Regions from separate parts of the Rahnella sp. PCH160 genome, predicted to be linked through region 1. Evidence: predicted binding sites of a transcription regulator. Region 1 holds the regulator's gene; each other region holds the start of a gene.

What was found. The regulator PurR, encoded in region 1, represses purine synthesis genes. The targets are predictions, from matches to a motif close to CANGCAAACGTTTGCNTG.
Region 2: the regulator PurR is predicted to act here: its motif matches at 4,530-4,547, upstream of glyA (serine hydroxymethyltransferase).
Region 3: the regulator PurR is predicted to act here: its motif matches at 2,552-2,569, upstream of purM (phosphoribosylformylglycinamidine cyclo-ligase).

What each region holds. Positions count from the first base shown of each region.
Region 1 is NZ_JBLOGT010000001.1:4,097,184-4,107,195, forward strand. It holds gene ACM5QY_RS19030 (aldo/keto reductase) at 1-569, opposite strand, end outside; gene ACM5QY_RS19035 (DUF1289 domain-containing protein) at 702-941, opposite strand; gene nemA (alkene reductase) at 1,336-2,427, shown strand; gene gloA (lactoylglutathione lyase) at 2,589-2,996, shown strand; gene rnt (ribonuclease T) at 3,099-3,815, shown strand; gene ACM5QY_RS19055 (Grx4 family monothiol glutaredoxin) at 3,935-4,276, opposite strand; gene ACM5QY_RS19060 (NlpC/P60 family protein) at 4,740-5,654, shown strand; gene cydH (cytochrome bd-I oxidase subunit CydH) at 5,819-5,908, opposite strand; gene purR (HTH-type transcriptional repressor PurR) at 6,242-7,267, shown strand; gene punR (DNA-binding transcriptional activator PunR) at 7,305-8,210, opposite strand; gene punC (purine nucleoside transporter PunC) at 8,347-9,558, shown strand; gene cfa (cyclopropane fatty acyl phospholipid synthase) at 9,919-10,012, shown strand, end outside.
Region 2 is NZ_JBLOGT010000001.1:2,103,698-2,113,709, reverse strand. It holds gene ACM5QY_RS09885 (DUF1007 family protein) at 1-318, opposite strand, end outside; gene csiE (stationary phase inducible protein CsiE) at 571-1,851, shown strand; gene ACM5QY_RS09875 (3-phenylpropionate MFS transporter) at 1,848-3,008, opposite strand; gene glyA (serine hydroxymethyltransferase) at 3,172-4,425, opposite strand; gene hmpA (NO-inducible flavohemoprotein) at 4,826-6,070, shown strand; gene glnB (nitrogen regulatory protein P-II) at 6,147-6,494, opposite strand; gene glrR (two-component system response regulator GlrR) at 6,648-7,985, opposite strand; gene qseG (two-component system QseEF-associated lipoprotein QseG) at 7,982-8,758, opposite strand; gene ACM5QY_RS09845 (sensor histidine kinase) at 8,790-10,012, opposite strand, start outside.
Region 3 is NZ_JBLOGT010000001.1:4,650,169-4,660,180, forward strand. It holds gene hda (DnaA inactivator Hda) at 1-240, opposite strand, end outside; gene uraA (uracil permease) at 406-1,698, opposite strand; gene upp (uracil phosphoribosyltransferase) at 1,775-2,401, opposite strand; gene purM (phosphoribosylformylglycinamidine cyclo-ligase) at 2,634-3,671, shown strand; gene purN (phosphoribosylglycinamide formyltransferase) at 3,699-4,337, shown strand; gene speG (spermidine N1-acetyltransferase) at 4,562-5,137, shown strand; gene ppk1 (polyphosphate kinase 1) at 5,443-7,512, shown strand; gene ppx (exopolyphosphatase) at 7,535-9,082, shown strand; gene ACM5QY_RS21830 (sensor domain-containing phosphodiesterase) at 9,155-10,012, opposite strand, start outside.

The DNA.
Region 1 (10,012 bases):
GCAGGCTGATGAATCGGTGAGATTTCCACCTGATTGGTCACCAGTGAAAACGGCAGGCGCGACTGCAAGAGGCTGAACTGTGCAGGCGTGAAATTAGATACACCGAAATGTTTCACTTTGCCGCTTTTGTGCAGTTGCGTGAACGCTTCTGCCACTTCATCGGCGTCCATCAGCGGATCAGGACGATGGATCAGCAGTAAATCCAGAAAATCCGTGTGCAGATTGCTCAGGGATTTCTCGGCGCGCTGAACGATGTATTTATGATCGGTAATGTAATGACCAATCTTGTTGTCAGGATCCGCTTTGGTGGCGATACCGCATTTGCTCACCAGTTGCATTTTTTCGCGCAACGACGGCTTCAGACGCAGAGCCGCGCCAAACGCCGCTTCACACTGATAATCGCCATAAATATCCGCATGATCGGCGGTCGTGATACCCAGTTCGATATGCTGTTCCATAAACGTCAGAACCTGCTGCGGCGTCATGTTCCATTCCATCAGACGCCAGTAACCGCAAATCAGTTTCGAGAAAACCGGGCCTTGCGGCGAAATCGGGGTGCGTGCTTCCATTATGATTCCCTTAAGTTTTTCGTATTTTCAAGCGACAGAATACACAACGTCTGTGACCCTGTATTGATGCGAAGCGGAAGAATTGCAAAGAAGCAGACCGCCATCACGACCCTGACAATTTGCGTAATATAATCAGAACAGTTCGGGTTGTTCCGGCAGCGGTTCGTCCGGCGGCTTTCCGGCACGTTGCAGGCGCGCTAAACGTTGCTGACATAAGCGCAGCACATGGCGTTTTTCCGTGTCAGTCATTTTTATCCAGCCAAAACGTTCGTCCCGGCTGCGCAGACAACCACGGCAATAACCCCGTTCATCGGCCTGACAAATTCCACGGCACGGACTGGGGATGTCGAAAAACTCAAGCTGCTGGGCCACGCGCCCTCCGCTAATAACGGTGAACTTTTATTCAAGACGTTTTTCCGCCATCCCGCAAGATGATTTATCACCCGATGTTTCTATTTTCAAATAACTGCAACACGGTGCTGATAACTTACGCATAGCTGTTTGAACTGTCTGAAAACAGCCCTACTGTTTCCCGCGCTGTAAACAAGAAAACAGATGTTTGCCCTCACCTCAGCCGGCACCCGCCGGCTCTTTTTTCGCCCGTACAGTGATACTACGCAGGGTAAGTTTTTTTTGAAAAGGCACCTTGCGCGTAGTCAGAAGCCCCCCGGATACGATAGAAAGAGCGATGAAGAAACGGTCGTATGCCGGGAGCTCGCTCCTTAAAGTCATACCGATCAACCTATTAATCCCGGAGTTACTCAAAATGACCCAGCTTTTCACCCCTCTTGTAGTTGGTAAAAACACGCTACACAACCGCGTATTTATGGCACCTCTGACGCGTCTGCGCAGCATTGAGCCAGGCGATATCCCGACGCCGCTGATGGGCGAATATTACGCACAGCGTCACAGTTCCGGGCTGATCATCACCGAAGCGACGCAAGTTTCCTTCCAGGCAAAAGGTTATGCGGGTGCACCCGGCCTTCATACACCGGAACAGGTTGCAGCGTGGAAAAAAATTGTTGCTGGCGTGCATCAGAAAAACGGTCACATCGCCGTGCAGCTCTGGCACACCGGCCGCATCTCACACAACAGCGTTCAGCCGGATAACCAGACACCGGTGGCGCCGTCAGCGGTCAATCCTAATACGCGCACCAGTCTGCGTGATGAGCAAGGCCACGCAATTCGCGTCGATTGCCCGACGCCGCGCGCGCTTGAGCTGAGTGAAATTCCCGGCATCGTGAATGATTTCCGCCACGCGGCAGCCTGTTCGGCAGAAGCTGGTTTCGATTACATCGAACTGCACGCGGCTCACGGCTATCTGTTGCACCAGTTCATGTCTCCGGCTTCTAACCTGCGTGAAGACAACTACGGCGGCAGCATTCAAAACCGCACGCGCCTGACGCTCGAAGTGGTAGACGCCGCCATTGACGCCATCGGCGCTGACCGCGTCGGTATCCGTATTTCGCCGATGGGCCCGTTCAACGGCCTGGACAACGGTCAGGATCAGGAAGAAGCCGCAATCTATCTGCTGGATGAGCTGAACAAACGCAAACTGGCCTACCTGCACATTTCAGAACCTGACTGGGCGGGTGGCAAACCTTACACCACGGAATTCCGTGAAGTGATCCGTGCGCATTATCAGGGCGTGATTGTCGGTGCCGGCGCGTATACCGCGGAGAAAGGCGAAGAGCTGATCAAAAAAGGTTACATCGACGCCGTGGCCTTTGGCCGCACCTATATTGCCAACCCAGATCTGGTTGAGCGTCTGAAGTCACACGCGCCGCTCAATGAACCTAAACCTGAAACCTTCTACGGCGGCGGTGCTCAGGGCTATACCGATTACCCCACTCTGTAATCAATAATAAATTTTTACGTCTTATTTGCGGCAGCCGATGCCCTCCGGTTGCCGCTTTTTTTGCTCATCATTCAGCAACAGATTGTCGTTTTAAGGACAAAACGGTCACTATCAGTTAGGCTTGAACCAAAAATCATCATCCTGCAAATAAAGAGGAAATTATGCGCTTACTCCATACCATGCTTCGCGTTGGCGATATGCAGCGTTCAATCCGTTTTTACACTGACGTTTTAGGCATGCGCCTGCTGCGTACCAGCGAAAACACTGAGTATAAATATTCTCTGGCATTTGTCGGTTATACCGATGAAAGTGAAGGCGCAGTGATCGAACTGACCTACAACTGGGGCGTTGACAGCTACGACATCGGAACCGCGTATGGTCACATTGCGCTGGGCGTAGATAACGTGGCACAAACCTGCGACGACATTCGTAACGCAGGCGGCAAAGTGACGCGTGAAGCGGGTCCGGTGAAAGGCGGCTCGACCATCATCGCGTTTGTGGAAGATCCGGATGGCTATAAAATTGAGCTCATCGAATCCAAACATGCCGGTCAGGGTCTGGGAAATTAATCCCGAACAATAAAGGCCTTAAGCACTGACAGGGGCGCAGACGCGCCCTTTTTTATTGGCAATTTCTCCGTGCCCCTGCAACGGGAGACAAAATTTGTCATAATGCGCGCTGAATTCGATGAAGATAAGAAACTAATGGCCGAGAATAGTGACATTAACGCCCTGAAAGGTCGTTTTCGTGGTTTTTATCCCGTGGTGATTGATGTGGAAACCGCCGGATTTAATGCCAAAACGGACGCGCTGCTGGAAATTGCCGCGATTACGCTGAAAATGGATGAGGACGGCTGGCTGCAAAGCGACGAGACCGTACATTTCCACGTCGAACCTTTCGAAGGTTCGGTGCTGGTGCCGGAAGCGCTGGCGTTCAACGGCATCGACCCGAGTAACCCGTTACGCGGTGCTGTCAGTGAATATGAAGCGCTGCACGGGATTTTCAAAGTTATCCGCAAAGGGATGAAAGAGCAGAACTGTAACCGGGCGATTATCGTGGCGCACAACGCCAATTTCGACCACAGTTTCCTGATGGCCGCCGCCGAACGCGCGGGGCTTAAACGCAATCCGTTCCACCCGTTTGCAACCTTTGACACCGCCGCGTTGAGCGGGCTGGTTCTCGGGCAAACGGTGCTGGCAAAGGCCTGTATCAGCGCCGGTATCGTGTTTGACAGCAGCCAGGCACACTCAGCGCTTTACGACACTGAACGCACGGCAGAACTGTTCTGTGAGCTGGTGAATCGCTGGAAACGTCTTGGCGGATGGCCGCTGGCGATCTCTTCCGATGAAAACGAAGCGGAAGAAACACCGGAAGAAAATCAGCGATAAACTGTTCCGGCTTTCTGAGCAAAAAAACAAATAAAAAGAGCGACATAATGTCGCTCTTTTTTTACTGACAACCACGGGAGGCTGCCAGTTAACAGTGAATAGCGTTGAATCGCTCTGAATTACTCTTCAGAAGATTTGTACTTCTCAGCCGTTTCTTTGATTAGCTGTTGCAGTTCACCGCGCTGGAACATTTCAACCACGATGTCACAACCGCCGACCAGCTCACCGTCAACCCACAGCTGCGGGAACGTAGGCCAGTTAGCAAATTTTGGCATCTCAGCACGAATATCCGGGTTCTGCAGGATATCAACGTATGCGAAACGCTCGCCGCACGCAGACAGCGCCTGAACGGCCTGTGCAGAGAAACCGCAGCTTGGCAGTTTTGGAGAACCTTTCATGTAAAGCAGAATCGGGTTTTCAGAAACTTGCTTCTGAATTTTTTCAATCGTTGGAGTGGTCATTTCTTGCTTCCTCAAGCCGGTACAGGCTGTCACGGTCATTACTCTTCACGCGCAGCACACAGAGACGGTGCGCAATCACAATGCCTTCTATTGTAACGATGGCAGGCACCAGATAAAAACGCCAATTTTTGTGGGGTCTTTCTCAATACTGGCATTTAGCTAAACAATTTTCGGCGCTTGCGTTCAGGCTCACATAATTAAAGATTCATCGAGAATAACATTTTTGCCGTTCCACGATAATGTCAGATCTGCTAAATTCCATTCTTTAACTCAAATATTAACACCATGAAAAGTGGTTATTTTTTTGACTAAAAATGGCGGTTATTTCGACATAAAAAAAGCTATTAACTTTTTCTCACAATATGATCTAGAATCGATGCAATTCGTGCTTTTTTGTCGGGTTCTTTTAGGCAATACTCTGACATCCCTGATGTTTAACCCTACCACTCATGGTAACGAAGCTATGCGCTTACTGTTCACGCTTTTTGTGCTGCTCTTTACCCAGCTGTTTCTGAATATGGCCCATGCGTCGCCACAGAATCGTGCCGCTGCCGATCAGCGAAAGAGTCATGTCAACCAGGTCGCACCGGAAGAGCGTCGAAAGCGAAAAACCGTGGCTGCGAAAACCAGTAAGAAAACCAAAGTCGCGCCGGTTTCAGAACCTAAAACTCAGGAAAAAATTTCGAAGAAGAAAGTCAAAAGCACCGAACTGGTTAAGCGAAAGACATCTTCAGAAAAAACAGTAAAAACGACGCGGGCCGAGAGTAAAGTAGAAAGTAAAAAAGAAAAAACACTCAAGACAACGCGGGCCGGGGCGAAAGCAGAAAAAGAAACGGAAACCCGCTCTCTCGCTAAAAACAGCAGTAAAAAGGTCAGCAAAAAAGAAGCCTATGGCCGTCACCGCAAAGGCAAGAAGTTGCATGAAGAAGACAGTAAACCGATAACGCTCAGCGCAACGCACAAAAAACGTTATCAGCACGCACAGCAAACTGCCATGACAAAACTGATGCACCAGGTCGGCAAACCTTATCGCTGGGGCGGGACCTCACCGAATACAGGTTTTGATTGCAGCGGACTGGTTTACTACGCCTACAAAGATCTGATCCGAATAAAAATGCCTCGCACAGCCAATGAAATGTACCACTTGCGCGATGCGGCTCCGGTCAAACGGGGTGAATTAGAATCCGGCGATTTGGTGTTCTTCCGAATTAATAACCGCGGTGCCGCCGACCATGTTGGTGTTTACGTTGGAAACGGGAAGTTTATCCAGTCACCACGTACCGGCGAAGACATTAAAATCACCTCACTGGGTGAAGATTACTGGCAAGACCATTATGTTGGCGCACGACGGGTAATGACCCCTAAGACGATCCGATAATAAACAATTCGTTAAGTCTGAAGTTTCGCTAATCAGCCATTGAATAGCATTTAACGAAGAGTTTCTGCAGGGAAGAGTATCGGCGCAAAGGGCCACTGCGTAAAATTGAAAAGGGCGATTCCTGTTATAGGTATCGCCCTTTTTTATTGCGGCTTTCGCGCAGATCAATTCATGATTGCGGTGAAGCTGAAAGCCATAATCATAAGCAAAGCGCAGATCGTAGTGATCAAAGAAAATTTCAGGTTGCTGTCCATCAAACCCCCTTACGGATCAAATTGTGGCGTTCATTTAGCCACACTAAATGTGTGCCAACGCATTTTCTCATAATTCACATTTAAAATCTTGTGCTGAATAACAACAGGCTCATGACAATTTTACTTCCACTTTCCTGCATTATAAGTGAAAATTGTCGGTTACCACGCCTGTGTGCCGGTCGATTTCACCCGAGAGCATTTCACGCCTCATCCTGAAGAATCCACCCAACGATTTCACTGCCCTTTTCTAAGTCAGCAGTCAAATCCACGCAAGCAAACGATTAACATAATGCTAACGTGCTGATACACGTGAGCACAGGAGTCATTTTTTACATGGCAACGATTAAAGATGTCGCAAAGCGCGCTGGCGTTTCCACCACAACCGTGTCGCACGTCATCAATAAAACCCGTTTCGTCGCCGAAGAAACCCGAGCCGCGGTTCTCCTTGCAATCAAAGAGTTGCACTATTCTCCCAGCGCCGTGGCACGCAGTCTGAAGGTCAATAACACCAAAACTATCGGTCTGCTGGCAACATCCAGCGAAGCGCCCTACTTCGCCGAAGTGATCGAGGCCGTGGAAAACAGCTGTTTCTCAAAAGGCTATACGCTGATTTTGTGTAACTCACACAATAATCTGGAGAAACAGCAGGCCTACCTGCAAATGCTGGCGCAAAAACGCGTCGATGGTTTACTGGTGATGTGCGCGGAATATCCGGACGAATTGCTGAATATGCTCGAAGAATACCGTTCCATCCCGATGGTCGTGATGGACTGGGGCGAAGCGCGTAAGAATTTCACCGACAGTATCATCGATAACGCGTTCGAAGGCGGCTATATGGCCGGACGTTATCTGATTGAGCGCGGTCATCGCGATATCGGCGTCATTCCGGGGCAACTGGCGCGAAACACCGGCGGCGGCCGCTTCCAGGGTTTTGTTAAAGCGCTGACGGAAGCCAATATCCCTCTTCGTGAAGAATGGGTGGTTCAGGGCGATTTTGAGCCGGAATCAGGGTATCAGGCCATGCACAAAATTCTGATGCAGAAACACCGCCCGACGGCTGTGTTCTGTGGCGGAGACGTGATGGCGATGGGCGCAATTTGTGCTGCCGATGAGCTTGGTCTGCGCGTACCGCAGGATATTTCCGTGATTGGTTATGACAACGTGCGTAATGCGCGTTATTTCTCGCCTGCGCTGACGACGGTTCACCAGCCGAAAGAACGTCTGGGTGAAATGGCCTTTACCATGCTGCTGGACAGAATTATCAGTAAGCGCGAAGAATCGCAGACTATTGAAGTGCATCCGAAACTGGTTGAACGCCGTTCCGTCGCCGACGGCCCGTTCCGCGACTACCGCCGTTAATTTTCAATGAACGCCTGCGATGCAGGCGTTTTTTTCATCAATCGCGCAACCACTCCCGGTTCATCGTCTCCATATCCCCCATATAATCCAGCAGCCACGCCAGTGAAGGCGACGGATTGCTTTGATCCCACGTCAGGCAACACGGGCTATCAGGGAAAGTATTTTCCAGCGCCAGAACCCGCAATTTCTGCTGTTCAATCCAGGGTGTCACCCGGTGAACCGGCATCATCCCTACGCATAAACCTTCGTTCAGACATTCCAGCGCGCACGTCCAGTCGGGAACCACCAACCTTCGCTGGTTATCCAGCGTCCAGGTATCGCGCTTTGGCAATGTCCGTGACGTGTCTTCCAGACAAAGCGCCGGATAAGGTCGCAGCTGTTCGTCAGTCAATACACCCGTGTTTTGCGCAAGCGGATGCTGTGCGCTGACCACGCAATGCCAGTCCATAAACCCCATATCGCGGAAACTGAAACGTCCTCCGACGGGGATCGCTCGCGTCGCGCCAATAGCAACATCTGCCCGCCCGTCAACCAGGGCGTCCCAGACACCGTTGAAGACTTCCGAATGAATGATGAGCTCGGTGTCCGGGAAATGCCGGTAGAAATCCAGCACCAGTCGCCGCGTCCGGGCAGGTTTAACGATACGGTCGACGGCCACCCGCAATTCTCCGCGCCAGCCGTTCGCGACCTGCTGACACTGACGTCGGGTAGCTATCATTTTTTTTGTCAGAATCCGCGCTTCATCAACAAAAACTTTCCCTGCAGGCGTCAGTACTACGTCGCGATGTCTGCGCTCAAAGAGTGGAACGGCCAGCCATTGTTCGAGCTGACGCACGGTATAGCTGATGGCAGAAGGCACCCGGTGCAAGTCTTGCGCGGCAGCGCTGAAACTGCCGGTTCGGGCGACGGCATCTACCACGTCAAGGGCGTATTCTGACCACATCACTTAGCCTTCAATTTTTTTGATACCAGAATGCAAATATTAGCGTTTCACAAGGCTGTTATCAAAGCGTTAAACTCCGCATCCGATACGAATTCTGCGTCAAATCATCTGCAATACATAAATTAAAGAGACAATAATGAAACCCTCCCCAGGATTTATGCTCTATCTCGCCGGGCTGAGTATGCTCGGCTTTTTAGCGACCGATATGTATCTCCCGGCTTTCAGCGCCATGCAAACCGGCCTGATGACCAGCCCGGGCATGATCAGCGCCAGCCTGAGTATTTTCCTGGGCGGCTTTGCCATTGGCCAGTTGCTGTGGGGGCCGCTGTCTGACCGGATTGGCCGCAAACCGGTATTGCTGATCGGATTAGCATTGTTTGCCGTCGGTTGCCTGGGCGTACTGTGGGTTGAGAATGTCCGCGCCCTGCTGGCGCTGCGTTTCCTGCAGGCGATGGGCGTGTGTGCCGCCGCCGTGACCTGGCAGGCGCTGGTAGTGGATCGCTTTTCTGCCGATGTCGCTAAAAAAACCTTTGCCAGCATCATGCCGCTGGTTGCGCTTTCCCCCGCACTGGCACCGTTGCTGGGCGCATGGGTTCTCAACCATTTCGACTGGGAAGCGATTTTTGTCCTGCTAACCGTCGTGGCAGTGATATTGCTTATCACGACGTTCACTCTGCGTGAAAAGGCTCCAGAGGTTCATGCTCCTGCTGATAAAGCCGGTTTTGCGCAACTTCTCGCCTCGCGGGTTTACAGCGGTAACGTGATGATTTATGCCGCATGCTCTGCTGGATTTTTTGCGTGGCTGACCGGTTCTCCCTTTATTCTCAGTGACATGGGGTACTCACCGGGCGTAATTGGCCTGAGCTATGTTCCTCAGACCATTGCCTTCCTGCTCGGCGGTTTCGGGTGTCGCGTACTGATCAGTAAAACGGATGGCAATAAGATTCTGCCGTGGCTGCTGGCAGGTTATGGCGTCAGTGTGGCGAGTCTGTTCGGCGTGGCGATATTTACCGATGCGGGGCTGATAAGTCTGTTAATTCCTTTCTGCCTGATGGCTCTGGTGAATGGCGCGATATATCCGATTGTTGTCGCAAACGCATTAATGCCATTTCCTGCTAATACAGGTAAGGCTGCTGCGTTGCAAAATACCCTGCAGTTGGGGCTGTGTTTCCTCGCGAGTCTGCTGGTTTCCGCATTTATTGTGCAACCGCTAATGGCGACAGTGACCACGATGCTGTCTACACTATTGTTGGTTGTTTTGGGCCGCTGGTTGTCAATGCGTCAGGAAGAAGCGCAATCCGGGAAGGATGAATCCGAGCAAAAACGGCAGGCACGGCACGCAAATTAATAGTAATAATGACCATATGTTACAATCACTTAATGGACACTTACTTTCAAAGCGATTAACTATTGAGAATGGCTGCGAGCGAGCCTATACTCAACGTAACCCAATAAAATAGCATTTTTACAATACTTTTATTAGTTACTTAGCGTCGGCGTGAGGATCGCGTCACACTATTTTTCCGGTACGTTTTTCAAGGATGATTTTCCTGCATACCATTTGTTTGCGGGTGTTCTTCTAAATTTCCTCTGTTGGTGTCGAATATCGGACGTGGCGCAAGTCGTCTGTTCTCATAAAGACCTGCACAAATTGCCTTTGCTTTTCCCGGCAGGTTAATAAGTCAGAAGAGAAAGTGATGGAGAAGCTATGAGTTCATCGTGTATAGAAGACCAAAGCATTCAGGACAATCAGTGGTATCGGATAGTCAGTGAAATGCTGGCTATGGCAGACATCCAGGTTA
Region 2 (10,012 bases), 2.0 Mb from region 1:
CAGCACCGCCTGATCGCCTTTGCGGGAAAGCGCATATTCACTGGGTAAATCGAGATATTTCACCGGTTTGCCTTCACGGTAGAAATCGGTGAAATAGTGCTGGCTGAGCACCCGCGCCATGACTTCTGCCGCCAGTTTCTTCCAGACATCCGATCCCGTTTTGGCATTCTGCGCGTCATACAGCAGATCGGCGGAGGTGATTTCGTCCATCGTCCAGACCATTTTCAGGCCGGTCAGCGACGTTTCATCCGCCACCAGCGTGGTCTGCATATCAATAAAACTGTGCGGATGTGCCAGCGTAATGACTGGCAGGCACATAAGCGCTAAACCCAGCCATTTCGCACAGCGGGAAACAGGCCGGTTCCTGGCATTGTTCAAGATCATCTCCCTGTAAAGCGCCATCAAATTGTTACTAGTAACAGTATTTTGCTGTGCATTTAAGCGGTCGTCAAAAATATCTGTGATCTGAGTTGTAAGCCGGAGTAAAACCCTGCGAAGACGTCTTATCGCAGGCAGTCGCTTTGCTATGCTTGACTAATAATTTCAGGCTAAACAATTACAGAAGGTGATATGACCCCAGAAAAACAGCCCTCTCCTGCGCTTTCCGCTACGCAACGCCGGTGCCATGTGTTGCTGATGCTGTACGCGCCGCTGACGGCGGTTCAACTGGAGATCATCAGCGAAATTAACGGCGTCGGGCTGAGTACGACGTGGGAAGATCTGGCCGAAGTCACCTGCGAAATCCAGCGGATCCACCATCTGGATGTCTTGCAGTACAGCGAAAAAGAATGCCGGATCCAGGGTGATACGCTGGCCCAGCGCCTGTGCCTTTTTCAGGGATTACGCCGCACATTGCGTATTTCCCCTGATTTCGTGTCCCGCCATTTTATCCCGTGGTTGCATATCGCTTTTGACGGCCAGACCTGCCCGACGGTGGCACTGAGAAATGACATTCTCGGGGTCGTGATCGAAGACTGTTCGTCGGGGTTGCCGAAACCTCTCAGCCCGCACGATCGCCAGCTGATGCAGATTTGCCTGCAATATTGTTTATGGCAAAACGACCGGCCCACCGGTTTGCATTTCACCGAACAGCAGCGCCGCTGGCTGCGTGAAAAACCGGAATACACGGCGGCGCGTGAAATTTTTCTTCAGCTGCAAAGCCTCAGTAACGGTTTGCTGGATGACGGCGAGTGTGAATTTTTTACCCTGATGCTGCGTATGTTAAAAAACCACAGCTATCAGAGTTCCGGTTCGACGGAAGATCAGCGTCTGTTGCTGGAAATTGAAAATATGGTGGCGCGATTTCAGGAAATCGCCGGTATGAAATTCAGCAGCTATGAAGGGCTGGTTGGCCAGCTTTTCGCGCATCTCGGCCCGGCCATTGAGCGCTGCCATTTCGGTATGGGCATCGATAACCTGATGCAGGAAGAGGTCAACCGGATGTATCCGCGTCTGGTGAGAACCACCGGTGAAGCGCTGAAAGGGTTTGAACATGAATACCTGATCAGCCTTTCGGAAGATGAAATCGGGCTGGTGGCGATTACCTTTGGTGCCTGGCTGATGCAGGGAAACGCCTTGCAGGAAAAGCAGATTTTGCTGCTGACGCACGGTAATCCACAGCTGGAAGAAGCGGTCGAGCAGCAACTGCGTGAAGCCACGCTGCTGCCGCTCAATATTAAATATCAGACGCTTGCCGATTTTTATCAGTTTGGCGCGCCGGGCGGTGTGGCAATGATCGTCACACCTTACGCCATCCGCAGCACCGACGCCGATCCTTTAGTTATCCACACGCAATTGCCGCTGGCGAAAGAGCAGCGAAAACGGATCCGATCGCTGCTCGAAGCGCCCTAGCGAGCAGTCTCAGCCGGTGCTGAAGGGGTGACGTTCGGGCGCAGGAACATCGCCGGAACCGCCAGCAACGCCATCACCCAGAATAATCCGGCGTGAAGATGCTCGAACAGGAAGCCGGAGACCATCGTCATAATCGCCACGCCGCCGCCCATTGCCAGTGCAGAATAGACCGACTGCAACCGGATCACCTGATCGCGCGGGCGCGAAGCGATAAAACGCATCCCCGCCAGATGACAAACGGTGAACGTACCGCAGTGCAGGATCTGAACCACAATCAGCCACGGCAGCGCGGTAAATTCGCCCATCATGCCCCAGCGGACAACGCCGCACACCGCCGACAGCAACAGCAAATCCCGCGCCGGCCAGCGCCGGAACAGCTGATGGCTGAAGGTAAAGACCAGCACTTCCGCCACCACGCCCAGCGACCATAAATAGCCAATAGTCGTTGAGGAATAACCGATATCCTGCCAGTAAATCGCGCTGAATCCGTAATACGCCGCGTGCGCACCCTGCAACAACGTCACGCACAACAGGAACCGCCAGACCGGCGTTTCACCCAGCAGGGCTTTCCAGGAAATAGTCGGTGCGCCGCTTTCACGTGGTTCGCCCACCGGCTTCACGCTCGGGCGCAGTAACATGCCGAGCAGCATCGCCGCAATGCCCGCTGTCAGCGTGTACAAAATTGCGTTGTGGCCGTAAACCTCGACCAGTTTGCCGGTCACCGCCGATCCGATGACAAACGCAATTGATCCCCAGACGCGCACTTTGCCGTAATCCATATTGATCTGGCGTTGCAACGTGCCCGCTAACGCGTCGGTCAGCGGCACTAACGGCCCGAAGAATACGCTGAAACCGGCAATATTGATCATCAGCCACGCCCAGCCGTTGCCAAACCAAAACCCGACGGCAAACGCCAGCGTGAGCAAGGCCAGAATGCGCAGGCCGGTAATGAGATGAGACGGGTCTTTAATCGACGGAGAAATAATTAACGTCCCGAGAAAACGGGCCACTAAGCCAGCACCGAGCAACAGGCCGATGCTTTCGGAAGATATCCCCTCACCTTTTAGCCATAAGCCCCAGAAGGGAAGGAAAATACCGTAACTGAAAAAATAGGTGAAATAACTGAGTGCGAGCCAGCGCGTAGAACGCAATTCCATAAATCCTCCGGTGTGAGGCCAATACTTTGACAAAGCTCACAATCGCTAGCAATCCGCAGACAAATTCTGACTCCCGTAGTGTCTGCCAGCTCACAAATTCTGATACATGCCCATAAAAAAACCCGCCGGAGCGGGTTTTAGCAGCTTAACGGCTCCGCAGATATTATGCGTAAACCGGGAAGCGTGCACAGATATCGAGAACTTTGTTTTTAACGCGTTCGATAGTGGCTTCGTCGTTCACGTTGTCCAGCACGTCACAGATCCAGCCAGCCAGTTCACGCACTTCAGCTTCTTTGAAGCCGCGACGGGTGACAGCCGGCGTACCGATACGCACACCAGAAGTGACGAACGGGCTCTTCGGATCGTTTGGCACGCTGTTTTTGTTAACGGTGATGTTAGCGCGGCCCAGAGCGGCATCCGCTTCTTTACCGGTCAGGTTTTTATCGACCAGATCCATCAGGAACAGGTGGTTGTGCGTACCGCCGGAAACCACTTTGTAGCCACGTTCCAGAACCACAGCCACCATCGCCTGCGCGTTTTTAGCCACCTGCTGCTGGTACGCTTTGAACTCAGGTTCCATCGCTTCTTTCAGTGCTACCGCTTTACCAGCAATCACGTGCATCAGCGGGCCGCCCTGGCCGCCAGGGAAGACGGCGGAGTTCAGTTTTTTGTAAAACTCTTCGCTGCCGCCTTTCGCCAGAATCAGACCGCCGCGTGGGCCAGCCAGCGTTTTGTGCGTGGTGGTCGTGACGATGTGTGCGTGTGGAACCGGGTTCGGGTAAACGCCTGCCGCAATGAGACCGGCAACGTGTGCCATGTCGACGAAGAAGTACGCGCCAACGCTGTCTGCGATTTCGCGCATTTTTGCCCAGTCAACGATACCGGAGAAGGCGGAGAAGCCACCGATGATCATTTTTGGTTTGTGTGCTTCGGCCTGACGCTTAACGTCGTCATAGTCGATGTCGCCGCTTTCGTTGATGCCGTAAGGCACTACGTTATACAGTTTACCGGACAGGTTGACCGGAGAACCGTGCGTCAGGTGACCACCGTGGCCGAGGTTCATCCCCAGAATGGTGTCGCCCGGTTGCAGCAGTGCGGTGTAAACCGCGAAGTTAGCTTGTGAGCCGGAGTGTGGCTGAACGTTAGCAAAATCAGCACCGAACAATTCTTTTGCACGGTCGATGGCCAGTTGCTCAACGATATCGACGTACTCACAACCACCGTAATAACGCTTGCCCGGATAGCCTTCGGCATATTTGTTGGTCAGCTGCGAACCCTGAGCCTGCATAACGCGCGGGCTGGTGTAGTTTTCTGACGCAATCAGCTCGATATGTTCTTCCTGACGGACAACTTCTTTTTCCATTGCTGCCCACAGCTCAGCATCATAATCGGCAATGTTCATTTCACGCTTTAACATCCGCATCTCCTGACTCAACAAACTAAAAATAAACGCCCCTTACGGGTTCTGCGCAATAGTGTAAATGTTTAGGCGGTCTTCGGATAGGGTCAGTTAGAGGTTTTTAAGCAAACGATTGGCTCCAGATGCAGCAAGGCTTTGATCTGCGAACCTCTGCCCATAATCAAGGGAATTTTATTCACCTGAACATGGTCAAATTTCAGCTTTGTGAGCTACCGCTCACCGGAAAATAGCCCTACCACTTTAGGGGGTGTTTACAGAAATTGTGGGCTTATATAAGATGTATTTAAAATGCATGTTATTACTTTTCATTCTAAATAACCTCAAAGTCATTGGAGCTGCGGCAAGGCGGCAATCGAAAGAATTCCGATGAGCTGACCTGAGTCAGTGATTCGGATTCTTGAGGGCAGCTAACGCAGCAGCAGTTTCAAGGACGAAGAGGAAGGAGTTCACTATGCTAGATGCACAGACTATCGCAACCGTTAAATCCACCATTCCTTTACTCGCGGCAACCGGCCCGAAGCTGACGGCCCACTTCTACGATCGTATGTTCGCACACAATCCCGAGCTGAAAGACATCTTCAATATGAGCAATCAGCGCAATGGCGATCAGCGTCAGGCGCTGTTTGACGCCATCTGCGCTTATGCGGCGAATCTCGAAAATCTGGCGGCGCTTTTGCCCGCTGTGGAACGCATCGCTCAGAAGCACACCAGTTTTATCATTCAGCCGGAACAGTACAACATCGTCGGTGAACACCTGCTGGCAACGCTGGATGAAATGTTCAGCCCGGGCCAGGAAGTGCTGGATGCGTGGGGCAAAGCCTACGGCGTGCTGGCGGGCGTATTTATCCATCGTGAAGCGGAAATCTATAAAGAAAGCGCCGAAAAAACCGGTGGCTGGAGCGGCACCCGTGAATTCCGTATCGTGGGAAAACAGCCACAAAGCGAACTGATCACTTCTTTCCTGCTGGAGCCTGTTGATGGCAAACCGGTGGCAGATTTCCAGCCGGGGCAATATCTGGCGGTGTATATTCGTGACGCCTCACTGGAAAATCAGGAAATCCGTCAGTATTCCCTGACGCAGGCACCGAACGGCAAAACGTACCGTATTGCGGTAAAACGTGAAGGTCAGGGTGCAGTTTCCAATTTCCTGCATAACATTACGCTGCCGGGCGACATTATTCACCTCGCCGCGCCGCACGGTGATTTCTTCCTGGATGTCAGCGAAACCACGCCGGTCGCGCTGATTTCTGCCGGTGTCGGCCAGACGCCAATGTTATGCATGCTCAGCACGCTCGCACAGCGCGGCCATAAAGCGCCGGTTCAGTGGCTGCACGCCGCCGAAAATGGTGCGGTTCATGCGTTTGCCGGTGAAGTGAAAAGCGCGCAGGCGTATCTGCCTCAACTGGAAAGCCATGTCTGGTATAACCAGCCGCAGAAAAGCGATTTACCGGGCGAAGATTTTCAATATCAGGGCTTAATGGATCTGAGCAAAGTCAGCGAACAGATCAGTAATCCGGCGATGCACTTCTACCTGTGCGGCCCGGTCGGATTCATGCAGTTTGCCGCCAAACAGCTGCTGGCAAAGGGGATCGCGCAAGCCAATATTCATTACGAATGCTTCGGCCCGCATAAAGTCATTTAAGCGGCAGAATACCCGCGCCAAAAAGCAAAAAGGCTGACGCAATGTCAGCCTTTTCTCTTTCAGACTCTGAATAAAATCAGATAGCCTCTTCGTCCTGCTCGCCGGTACGAATACGCACTACGCGCGCCACGTCGAACACAAAGATTTTGCCGTCGCCGATTTTGCCGGTCTGCGCGGTGGTCATGATGGTTTCAACACAGGTATCCACGATGTCATCGGCCACAACAATCTCAATTTTTACTTTTGGCAGAAAATCGACCATGTATTCAGCACCACGGTACAGTTCAGTATGACCTTTCTGACGGCCAAAGCCTTTTACTTCGGTCACGGTCATCCCGGTAATCCCGGTAATCCCGACTTCAGCCAGTGCTTCACGGACGTCATCGAGTTTGAATGGCTTGATAATCGCATCAATCTTTTTCATGGCGGACCCTTATAATCATTCGTTTGCTCTCCGCCTTCCTGAGCGGCAGCATGGTTCACAATCTGGTTTCGGATGCCGGAGCATGCGAAGGCGCTAAAGGTATCATAGTTCAGCGGCAGGAATGTACCCGATGCCGCCGAAAGTAAATTCCCGTTACTCTTTAAAATCCGTGGCTTCCAGCTCATGGCGGGAAAGCAACTTGTAAAATTCGGTGCGGTTACGCCCGGCGATACGCGCCGCCTGCGTCACATTGCCTTTGGTTATCTGCAAAAGCTTACGCAAATAATTCAGCTCAAACTGGTTTCGCGCATCGGCAAACGTCGGCAGCGCGGTGTTCTCGCCTTCCAGCGCCTGCTGCACCAGCGCTTCGCTGATGACCGGCGCGGAGGTCAGCGCCACGCACTGCTCAATCACGTTCACCAGCTGACGCACATTCCCCGGCCAGCTCGCGGCCATCAGCCGCTTCAGCGCATCGGTGGAAAAACTGCGGACGAACGGTTTGTGCCGCTGCGCTGCAACGCGAAGCAGATGGTTTGCCAGCAGCGGAATGTCTTCCGACCTTTCGCTCAGCGTCGGCAGTTTCAGGCTCACGACGTTAAGACGATAAAACAGGTCTTCGCGGAATTCGCCTTTTTCCATCGCCTTCGGCAAATCGCGGTGCGTCGCAGAAATAATGCGTACATCGACGTCGATATCCTGATTGCTGCCCAGCGGGCGGACTTTGCGCTCCTGTAAAACGCGCAGCAGTTTGACCTGCAATGACAGCGGCATATCGCCGATTTCATCGAGGAACAACGTTCCGCCACCAGCCGCCTGAAACAGCCCTTCGCGGCTGCTGACCGCGCCGGTAAATGCGCCTTTGGCATGGCCGAATAATTCTGATTCCAGCAACTGTTCCGGCAGCGCGCCGCAGTTGATGGCAATAAACGCGTTCTTTCCGCGCGGGCTGGCGCCGTGGATCGCCTGCGCCAGCACTTCTTTACCCGTACCACTCTGGCCGTTAATCAGCACGCTGACGTCAGACTGTGCGACCATATTCGCCTGCTCCAGTAAACGCAGCATCAGCGGGCTACGGGTCACAATCGACTCACGCCAGCTTTCATCCACCGACGGGCTGGACTGCGCCAGCGCTTCATCAATGGCTTTATACAGCGCATCGCGGTCAACTGGTTTGGTGAGAAACCCGAAAACGCCCTGCTGCGTGGCGGCAACGGCGTCGGGAATTGAGCCGTGCGCCGTGAGAATAATCACCGGCATTCCCGGCTGGAACTTCTGGATCTCGGCAAAAAGCGCCATGCCATCCATTTCGTCCATACGCAAATCACTCAGCACCAGATCGATACGTTCACGGTGCAATACGCGTAACGCTTCGGCACCGCTTTCGGCTGTCGTGACGCGAAAACCTTCGCTGGTCAGACGCATGCCCAGCAGCTTTAACAGGCTGGGATCGTCGTCCACCAGTAATAAACTGGCGGCTTTACGTATCGTCATTTTGCGTTCGATTCCTTAGGAGGCGGCACGTAGGTTTCTGCCGGTTTCACCGTGGATCCGGTGGCCGGTTTTGACTGCGAAGTCGCATCATTATCCGGCAGATCGCCCTGGATCTGCTTGCGTGAGGAAAGCTGACGTTCGATGTCGGTCAGGTTTTCCAGCTTACGCCGCGTATCGGCTAAGTTATTTTCCAGCACCCGCTGTCCGGCGGTCATCATCTGAAGCTTATCTTCATTAACGGCCTGTTGGCGCGCGTTGCGGGCCTTTTCATCGCCAAGTAAGACTTGCAGATTCTGACGCTCACGCCACAGCTGCACCAGCGGGCGAATTGAACCGGGCATCTGACCACGGAATTCGCTCACTTTGGCCAGCAAGGCGCGGCGCTGCTGTTGATCCGGATCGGCACCCGACAGCAGAATGCTTTGTTTGAATACCCGCTCCCAATTAGTCGCCGAAATCTGCTGCGCCTGGAAACGCGCCTGCGCATCATTCATGCGATCGGCACAATCCATCGCCCGCAGCCAGTACAGCGAGTTGGTCATCGCTTCGCTGTCATCCAGCGTCCACAGGGTTTCGCAGGGCGCGATACGGAAGTCGATCACTTTAGTGTCAGGCACAATCTGGTCGGAAACTTGCTGGTAATAGCGATTATCGGCGGAATGTGGCACACAGCCCACCATCGCCAGAGGCGCACTCAGAAGGAGAGCCCGGTGACGTACGACGGCACGCACCAGACGGGTAAGGATTTTCGATATAAAGGTTAATGCGTTCATTGGCCGCACCAGGCTGCAAATAGGGTCATGATCAATTTTTCTCAGCCGTCAGGGGCAATTCAATACGGAAACAGACGTCCGCATCTTCAACGGCAACCAGTTGCAGCTCTCCATGCATGCGGCGAATGCAGTCCTGAGCAATGCTCAATCCCAGACCGCTGCCTTTTACAGCCCCTTTTCGTTGCTGGCTACCCTGGTAAAAGGGTTCAAAAATCATCGCGCGCTCGGCTGCGGGGATCGGGGTTCCGGTGTTTGCCACCTCAATAATCACCCGCCCTGCGTCTTCCCGGCTGCGGACCCAAATAGTACCGGATTCAGCCCCGTAGTGCACCGCATTGGAATAGAGATTATCCAGCACGCGCTTAAGCAGTGTCGGTTCCGCCAGACATTGTGGTGCGTCGATGGTGACTTCGCTGCGGATCTTTTTGGCGCGCGCGGGCAGGCTGTTCGCGATCACAACATCATTCACCAAGTCTTTAAGGTCAACCGCTACGCTCAGCGCCGGTGCATCGGCCAGTTTACGGTTGTAATCGAGCAGTTGTTCGATGAGCGTTTGCAGGTGACGGCTGCTGCTGTTGAGTATCGCCACGACGTCTTTCTGATCGGGCGTCAGCGGCCCGGCAACTTCATCGGCCAGCAGTTCCGTGCCTTCACGCATGCTGGCGAGCGGCGTTTTGAGTTCATGGGAAATGTGACGTAAAAATTCATGGCGCTGTGATTCCAGCCACGCCAGACGCTCACTCAGCCAGACGATGCGCTGCACCAGAGAACGGATTTCGCGCGGGCCTTTAAACCGCGTGACATCCCCCAGATTTCGCCCTTCGCCCAGCCGGTTGATCATTCTCTCCACGCCTTTTACCGGCCCGATAATCATGCGGGTGAACAGCACCACCAGCGCGCCGCTGAGCAGAAACAGCACCAGCGCCTGCCAGCCAAAAAACTGGCCACGTTCGGCAATGGCGCGCTGAAGTTGCTGTCCGCGGGAAAAGACCACTTCACGCGTCGCCTGAATCATTTCGGCATTCGTGCGCGAGAAATTTTCCAGCCGTTCGGAAGCGTCATTATCCGGTGCGTTATTACGGCACGTGGGGTCGGTCAGTTGCGTCAGCAACGTGCGCAGCGTCTGGTAATAGCGCAAATCCGGCAGGACGGACGCATGCGCATCCAGAAGCTGGGAATATTGTTTGTGCTGATTCTGATAAAGGCGGGACAGCGTGGGATCGTCGAGGACGCAATACTGACGGTAGCTACGCT
Region 3 (10,012 bases), 550 kb from region 1:
TGGCACATAACCCACGGCTTCACCACGTTGCGATAATTCGGCGCAGGCTGCGTGTAAAAGATGGCTGCGGCCGCCGCCTTCGCGGGACCAGAAATAGATATACGTGCCGTGTTCCTGATGCAATGCGGTCTGAATCGCAGAAAGCAGAGAAGAGTTTTCTCCCGGATAAAAACTGGCAAACGTTTCATCATCGGGCAGATAAAGTGGCAGGGAAAGCTGTGCCGGCGTATTCAGAAGCACCTCAAACAAAGCGGCATGAAGGCCGCAGATGTTGTCACGTCAATAAAAGGAACTGCCGAATTCTAGCAAGGATCCGCGGTGAAATGAACTATGCCAGGTGCAACCGCTTGCGATCCGAACACCTGACCGGTTGCGCGCAGGCAAACCGGTCAGGAGGGATCACCGTCAGACCGGCGGATTTTCCCGCTCGTCTTCGACATCAATGATCTGTTCTTCACCACGGAAAATCTCGATCACTTTGAACAACAGGCTCAGGAAAATACCGACGATCGTCGCCAGTGCCATGCCTTTCAGCTCCGCCGCACCGACGTGGATCTTCGCGCCGCTGACGCCGATGATCAGGATCACCGCAGTCAAAATCAGGTTCTGCGCTTTGTTGTAATCCACTTTAGATTCAATCAGCACGCGGATACCGGATGCGCCAATTACGCCGTACAACAGCAGGGAAACGCCGCCCATCACCGGAACCGGAACCGCCTGGATCGCCGCAGCCAGTTTCCCGATACAGGAAAGCAGGATCGCCAGAATCGCGGCGCCGCCAATAACCCAGGTGCTGTAAACCTTGGTGATCGCCATCACGCCGATGTTTTCGCCGTAAGTGGTATTTGGCGTAGAACCGAAGAAACCGGATAACACTGTAGACAGGCCGTTTGCCAGCATGGAACGGTGCAGGCCCGGATCACGCAGTAAATCTTTCTTCACAATGTTCGCCGTCACGACTAGATGCCCGACGTGCTCGGCAATAACCACCAGCGCCGCAGGCAAAATGGTCAGGATCGCGACCCATTCGAAACGCGGTGTGTAGAAGGTTGGCAGAGCAAACCAGTGCGCGCTTGCAATCGCAGAAACATCCACAACGCCCATAAAGAAGGACAGCGCATAGCCTACCAGCACGCCAATCAGAATCGGGATAATCGCCAGGAATCCACGGAACAGCACGGAGCCCAGAATGGTCACCGATAGCGTCACCAGAGAGATGATGATGGTAGTGGAATCCACCGGCGCGCCGTCGGCAGGCAGCAAACCGGCCATATTGGCGGCCACACCGGCCAGCTCGAGACCGATGACGGCAACGATTGCGCCCATCGCCGCAGGCGGGAACATCACGTTAATCCAGCCAATCCCGGCTTTTTTAACAATCAGCGCCACCAGGCAGAACAACAGACCGCAGGCAATAAATCCGCCCAGCGCCACTTCATACCCCATCGGCAACAGCAACAGCACCGGTGAAATGAACGCGAAGCTTGAACCCAGGTATGCCGGAATTTTCCCTTTACAGACAAATAAATACAGCAAAGTCCCTATGCCATTGAACAACAGCACCGTTGCCGGGTTAATTTTGAAAAGAATGGGAACCAGAACGGTGGCACCAAACATGGCAAACAGATGCTGGAAACTCAGGGGGATTGTCTGCAGTAAAGGCGGACGCTCGCTTACCCCGATGACACGACGGGTCATAAATTGATCCTCTGTGAATGATGACGAGTAAAAAAAAATCAAAAAAAAGCCGACTTCTCAGTCGGCTGCTTGCTGCTTACTTGGTACCAAATATCTTATCGCCCGCATCGCCGAGCCCCGGCATGATGTAGCCTTTCTCGTTGAGCCCCTGATCCACCGAGGCGGTGTAAAGCTCGACGTCCGGGTGCGCAGCTTCGAGAGCGGCTATCCCTTCCGGTGCCGCCACCAGCACCAGCACTTTAATGCTCTGGCAGCCTGCTTTTTTCAGGAGATCGATAGTGGCGATCATGGAGCCGCCAGTTGCCAGCATCGGGTCAACCACCAGCGCCAGACGTTCTTCGATGTTAGAAACCAGCTTCTGGAAATACGGCACAGGCTTCAGGGTTTCTTCATCGCGGTAGACACCCACCACGCTGATACGCGCGCTTGGTACGTGTTCCAGTACGCCTTCCATCATGCCCAGACCGGCACGCAGGATCGGCACAACAGTAATTTTCTTGCCCTTGATCTGATCGATTTCAACCGGACCACACCAGCCTTCGATAGTGACTTTTTCAGTTTCTAAATCGGCAGTGGCTTCATATGTCAGAAGACTACCCACCTCAGAAGCCAGCTCGCGAAAACGTTTCGTGCTGATGTCGTTTTCACGCATCAGGCCCAGCTTGTGTTTCACCAGCGGGTGTTTCACCTCGACGATCTTCATTATTTATTCTCCTAAGGTGGTTGGGCTGCAAAAAAAAATCGCGAGATTATAACGCCATTTTTTTTGAACGCCATACGAAATAGCCTGATCTGGATCATCAGGAACTCGGTTAGAGTATAGACAGCCCAAAAACATCATCCGAATAAGGCGCTCGCAAACGTTTGCCTCCGCTGTTAGAATTGCCGCGCATTATTCTTCAACCACCAACCCAAACCGCCGTGGGGACTTCGCAGTGACCGACAAAACCTCTCTCAGCTATAAAGACGCAGGCGTAGATATCGATGCCGGTAACGCATTGGTAGATCGCATTAAAGGTGTAGTAAAACAGACCCGTCGCCCGGAAGTTATGGGTGGATTGGGCGGTTTTGGTGCTCTCTGCGCGCTGCCGCAAAAATATCGTGAACCCGTGCTGGTTTCGGGTACCGACGGCGTTGGCACCAAGCTGCGTCTGGCAATGGATTTAAAACGCCACGATACCATCGGTATCGACCTGGTCGCGATGTGCGTCAACGACTTGATCGTTCAGGGCGCTGAACCGCTGTTCTTCCTCGATTACTACGCCACCGGCAAACTGGACGTCGACACCGCCGCCAGCGTGATCACCGGTATTGCAGAAGGCTGTAAGCAGTCTGGCTGTGCGTTAGTGGGCGGCGAAACTGCTGAAATGCCGGGGATGTACCACGGCGAAGATTACGACGTCGCGGGCTTTTGCGTCGGCGTGGTGGAAAAATCAGAAATTATCGACGGCAGTAAAGTCGCAGACGGCGACGTGCTGATCGGGCTCGCCGCCAGTGGTCCGCATTCCAACGGCTACTCACTGGTACGCAAAATTCTGGAAGTCAGCAAAACCAATCCGGAAACCACCGATCTGGCGGGTAAATCTCTGGCCGATCATTTGCTGGCACCAACAAAAATTTACGTGAAATCGATCCTGAACCTGATCGAGAACGTCGAGGTGCACGGTATCGTCCACCTGACCGGCGGCGGCTTCTGGGAAAATATTCCGCGCGTTCTGCCGGAAAACACTCAGGTCATCATTGATGAATCTAGCTGGCAATGGCCGGATGTCTTTTCCTGGCTGCAAACCACCGGGAACGTCAGCCGACACGAAATGTACCGTACCTTCAACTGTGGCGTCGGCATGCTGGTAGCCCTTCCGGCTGAGCTGGCAGAACAGGCGATTGCTTTACTGAACGAGAATGGCGAAAAAGCGTGGAAAATTGGCTACATTAAAGCCTCTGACTCCGCTGAACGTGTTGTCATCCAGTAATTCAACTCACTGAAAACAGGTATAGAAATGAAAAGGATTGTGGTTCTGGTATCGGGCGAGGGAAGCAATTTACAGGCCCTGATCGATGCCTGCCAGCACGGAAGAATCAACGCTGAAATCTGCGCTGTTTTCAGTAATAAATCCGCCGCTTACGGGCTTGAAAGAGCCCGTTCCGCTAACATTCCAGCGCACGCGCTGGATGTGAAAGCCTACGAAGATCGCGCTGCGTTTGACGTCGCACTGGCTGATGCCATCGACACATTCCAACCTGATCTGGTGGTGCTGGCGGGTTATATGCGTATCCTGACTGCCGAATTCGTCCAGCGCTTTGCCGGACGAATGATCAACATCCACCCTTCCCTGTTACCGAAATATCCGGGTCTTCACACTCACCGTCAGGCGATTGAAAATCAGGATACTGAACACGGCACATCTGTGCATTTTGTTACTGAGCAGCTCGATGGCGGCCCGGTCATTTTGCAGGCAAAAGTCCCGGTGTTTAGCGAGGACACAGAAGAAGAGCTGGTTGCGCGAGTTCAGACGCAGGAGCACAACATTTATCCGCTGGTAGTCAGCTGGTTTGTTGACGGACGTCTGTCCCTGCAAAACGGCCAGGCGTTAATGGATAACAATCCACTGCCTGAACAGGGTTATGCGGCGGATTAATCTGCATAAACGCGATGATTTCACTATAAACCGGCCTCGTGCCGGTTTTTTATTTCCTGACATTTGACACTTGTTTACATTTCAGCCGATATAATACCCATCCCGGCGCACGTTTAAACGTCGTTTGTGCGCCGACCTTCATCTGAAACACGGTTGTTTCAGATCTTATATTCACGAAGGTTACCTCAGGTAAAACGGCTTTTTGATTTTTTGAGGAACACCCCATGTTTAGCAATAACAGCGTCAGATTACGTCCACTGGAAAAGGATGATCTGTCGTTTGTTCACCGTCTTGATAATAACGCCAGCATTATGCGTTACTGGTTTGAAGAGCCTTACGAGGCGTTCGTCGAACTGACTGATCTCTATAACAAACATATTCATGACCAAAGCGAGCGTCGCTTTATTATTGAATTCCAGGGCGGGCCGGTCGGATTAGTCGAACTGGTCGAAATTAATCATATTCACCGCCGTGCGGAGTTCCAGATAATTATCGACCCGCAGCATCAGGGCAAAGGCTTTGCCGGTGATGCTGTCCGTCTGGCCATGGATTATGCCTTCTCGGTTCTGAACCTCTATAAGCTGTATTTAATCGTCGACAAAGAAAATAAAAAGGCAATTCATATTTACAGCAAACTCGGGTTCGAACTTGAAGGTGAACTGAAGCAGGAATTCTTTGTGAACGGCGAATATCGCAGTGCCATCCGCATGTGTATTTTCCAGCCGCAGTTCCTGGCGAAATACAAAACCAAGCCCGTTCAGGTTAAACCTGAAACTCTGATTGGTGCCAGCGCCGTCTGATTTCTCATAAATACCTTACCGGTGAGGGCAACAATGTCCTTCACCGGTAAGGCTTTTCCCGCTTTTTTCCCACATTTATTCTCTCCGCAGAAACTCTCCTGAATTCATCCCCTGTAGTGTTGGACTTTCCTGTCAATCTTTCGCAATATTGGTAGTAGACACTAGGCCCTCTCACAAAAGGCTTCCTGTTACGTCCGGCATCGAAACACGCGGGCAACATGAAGATCACGTTGAGCTAAATTGTGGTGTTTTCAGGCAAATTTGCCTGTATGGGCCAGGTTGTAAGCCAAATGAACGGAGTGAAAATGGGTCAGGAAAAGCTTTATATCGAGAAAGAACTAAGCTGGCTGTCCTTCAATGAGCGCGTCTTGCAGGAAGCGGCAGACAAAAGTAATCCCCTGATCGAAAGGATGCGTTTTTTAGGGATTTATTCCAATAACCTGGATGAGTTTTACAAAGTCCGCTTTGCCGATTTGAAACGGCGGATCCTCATCAGTGAGGAGCAGGGTTTTCTTGGCGCGTCTCGTCATTTACTGAAAAAAATTCAGGCAAAAGTACTGCGCATTGATCAGGAATTTGACAGTCTCTACAACGATTTACTGCTGGAAATGGCACGTAATCAAATTTTCCTGATTAACGAGCGTCAGGTGTCGGAAAACCAGCAAGCCTGGTTGCGTCAGTATTTCAGACATCAGTTGCGCCCGCACATTACGCCGATTCTTATCAATCATGACACCAATCTGGTGCAGTTCCTCAAAGATGACTACACCTATCTGGCGGTAGAAATTATCCGTGGCGAAGAGATTCACTACGCCCTGCTGGAAATTCCGTCCGATAAAGTCCCGCGCTTTGTTAACCTTCCGCCGGAAGCACCACGCCGTCGCAAGCCGATGATCCTGTTGGATAACATTCTGCGTTATTGCCTGGATGACATTTTCAAAGGCTTCTTCGACTACGATACGCTGAATGCCTATTCGATGAAAATGACCCGAGACGCCGAATACGATCTGGTCACGGAAATGGAATCGAGCCTGCTGGAATTAATGTCTTCGAGCCTGAAACAGCGCCTGACCGCTGAGCCGGTACGTTTTGTTTATCAGCGCGACATGCCGGATGAAATGGTGGAATTACTGCGCGGAAAACTCGGCATCTCCAACTACGATTCGGTGATCGCCGGTGGCCGTTACCATAATTTCAAAGATTTCATTGGCTTCCCGAATGTCGGCAAAGCCAATCTGGTCAACCGCCCGCTGCCACGTCTGCGTCATTTGTGGTTCGATAAATTCCGTAACGGCTTTGCCGCCATTCGCGAACAGGACGTGTTGCTTTATTACCCGTACCACACGTTTGAGCACGTTCTGGAACTGCTGCGTCAGGCATCGTTTGATCCGAACGTTTTATCGATAAAAATCAATATCTACCGCGTAGCGAAAGATTCACGCATTATTGAATCGATGATTCACGCCGCGCATAACGGCAAGAAAGTGACGGTTGTTGTTGAGTTGCAGGCGCGATTTGATGAAGAAGCCAACATTCACTGGGCGAAACGTCTGACAGAAGCCGGTGTTCACGTTATTTTCTCTGCGCCAGGTTTGAAAATTCACGCAAAACTCTTTCTTATCTCGCGTCGCGAAGGCGATGAAATTGTCCGCTATGCTCATATTGGGACGGGTAACTTTAACGAGAAAACCGCGCGGCTTTATACCGACTATTCGCTGCTGACCGCCGATGCGCGTATCACCAACGAAGTCCGCCGTGTCTTCAACTTTATTGAAAATCCTTACCGCCCGGTATCTTTCGAGCATCTGATGGTGTCACCGCAAAACTCGCGCGACATGCTTTACCGGCTGATCGACAAAGAGATCGCCAACGTGCAGGCCGGCGGAACGGGCGGTATCACGTTGAAGATTAACAATCTGGTGGATAAAGGACTGATTGATCGTCTGTACGTCGCGTCGAATGTCGGCGTCAAAATCCGCCTGCTGATCCGCGGCATGTGTTCACTGGTGCCCAATTTACCCGGCTTCAGCGAAAACATTCAGGTCACCAGTATCATTGACCGCTATCTGGAACATGATCGCGTTTATGTCTTTGAAAATGGTGGAGATACCAAAGTCTACCTGTCTTCTGCCGACTGGATGACCCGAAATATCGATTACCGCATTGAAGTGGCTGTCGCCCTGCTCGACCCGCGTCTTAAACAGCGCGTTCTGGACATTCTTGAATTACTGTTCAGCGACACGGTAAAAGCCAGAGTGATTGATAAAGAACTGAGCAACCGGTATGTTCCACGCGGAAATCGCCGCAAAGTACGTGCACAACTGGCGATTTACGAATATCTCAAAGATCTGGAACAACAAAGTCAGCAAGCCTGAACCCCTGGAGCGTTACACGACTATGCCCCTTAAAAGCAGCCCATTGAATGCCAAGCCACAGGAAATTGCTGCGATCGACCTTGGGTCGAACAGTTTCCATATGGTGATCGCACGCGTCGTTAACGGCGCATTGCAGGTGCTGGGACGCCTGAAACAACGCGTTCACCTGGCTGATGGCCTCGACAATAAAAATGTGCTCAGTGAAGAAGCCATTCAACGCGGGCTGGATTGCCTGGCTTTATTCGCTGAACGCCTGCAGGGTTTTCCGGAAAATAACGTCACTATCGTGGGAACCCACACGTTACGTCAGGCGGTGAATGCAGAGGAATTCCTCAAGCGCGCCGCCCAAGTGATCCCTTATCCGATTGAAATTATTTCCGGTCAGGAAGAAGCGCGTCTGATTTTTATGGGCGTTGAGCACACGCAGCCGGAAAAAGGCCGCAAGCTGGTGGTCGATATTGGCGGCGGTTCAACTGAACTGGTCATCGGTGAAGATTTTGAGCCGTTGCTGGCCGAAAGCCGCCGTATGGGCTGCGTCAGTTTTGCACAGATGTTTTTCCCCGGAGGCGAAATCAGCCGCAGCAATTTCAAACGTGCGCAACTCGCAGCCGCCCAGAAGCTGGAAACGCTGGCGTGGCAGTATCGTCTGCAAGGCTGGCAGTATGCGCTGGGCGCGTCAGGCAGCATCAAAGCGGCTCATGAAGTGCTGGTTGAAATGGGTGAGAAAGACGGTCTGCTCACCCCTGAACGGCTGGAAATGCTGACCGAAGCGGTGCTGAACTTCAAGAATTTCAGCGCGCTGGATCTTCCGGGTTTATCAGAAGATCGCAAGTCGGTCTTCGTCCCCGGTCTGGCGATTCTTCGTGGGGTATTCGATGCGCTGGCGGTGAAAGAATTACGTCTTTCCGACGGTGCGCTGCGTGAAGGCGTGCTATATGAAATGGAGGGTCGTTTTCGCCATCAGGATATCCGTACCCGCACGGCCAAAAGTCTGGCAGAACATTACAATATCGACCGGGAACAGGCGCGCCGCGTGCTGGAAACCACCGAACAGTTGTATGCCCAATGGCTGGCGCAAAATACCAAACTGGTACAGCCGCAGTTGGAATCTCTGCTCAAATTCAGCGCCATGTTGCATGAAGTGGGCCTGAGCATTAATCATACCGGTATGCACAAGCACTCTTCTTATATCCTGCAAAATACCAATTTGCCGGGCTTTAATCAGGAACAGCAAACACTGCTGGCCACGCTGGTGCGTTACCACCGTAAAGCCATCAAGCTCGAAGAACTGCCGCGCCTGAATTTGTTTAAGAAGAAGCATTACATTCCGTTGATTCAGCTGTTGCGCCTGGGTGCGTTACTCAACAATCAGCGGCAGTCGACGACCACACCGGAATCCCTGCGCTTGTCGACCGATGATAATCACTGGACGCTGCGTTTCCCCGCCGGATATCTGGCGCAGAACAACCTGGTTCAGCTCGATTTCGAACGCGAACAAAGCTACTGGAATGATGTGACAGGCTGGAAACTGATGCTTGAAGAAGAAGACGCTGAGCCTTCTAAAAAATAAAGCCGTCTGAATCAAAAAGCCCTCTGACATTTTCTGCTCAGAGGGCTTTTTACTTTTCAATATTCTGCGTAATCAGCTTTTTGGAAATTCCAGCAATGTCGCCAGAGGCTGGGGTTTACCTACCAGATATCCCTGCATATAATCCACGCCCAGCGCATGCAGCGCTGCTTTTTGTTCTTCGGTTTCCACATATTCCGCCACAATCGACAGATGTTTCATCCGGGCCACCTGACAAATTGACTGGACGATGTAACCGTCCAGCGGATCCGTCAGCATATTACGTACAAAGCTGCCGTCAATTTTAAGGATATCGGCCTGAATCGCCTTGAGGCGGCCATAACTGGCGTAACCGGTACCGAAGTCGTCAATGGCAATCCGGCAGCCGTAGGAACGCAGTTCGCGCATGGCATAATCCGCGTATTTCATGTTCTGCAATAAATGCGACTCCGTGACCTCTAACACAATCTGGTACGGTTCGACCTCGTATTCCAGCATCAGCGTTTTAAAATCACGTGTAAACGTCGGGCGACACAACGTAGAAGGCGTAAAGTTTACAGCAAAACGCAGGCTGGGAAGGCGCGTGCGATTTTGATTTATAAACATCAACGTATGCCGCAAAACCCAAATATCCATCTGATAAGAAAGACCGAATTCATGCACAACAGGCAGGAATTTATCCGGTGTCACCAGCGACTCCTGTTCACCGTCAAACAGGCGCAGAAGAATTTCATGATAGCTGTCACCGCGCACGCCGAGTATCGGCTGCGCCATCAGTACAAAACGGTTGTCATCGAGCGCGCGCTGGATTTTATGCAGCATATCGACTTTCTCTTTGATCTCCAGTTGTACCTGGCTGTGGTCGCTCTTGTTGGATTCAGGCTGCCCGGTGGTCAGGGAAACTTCTGCGATACCACTGAGTTCGCCCAGTAA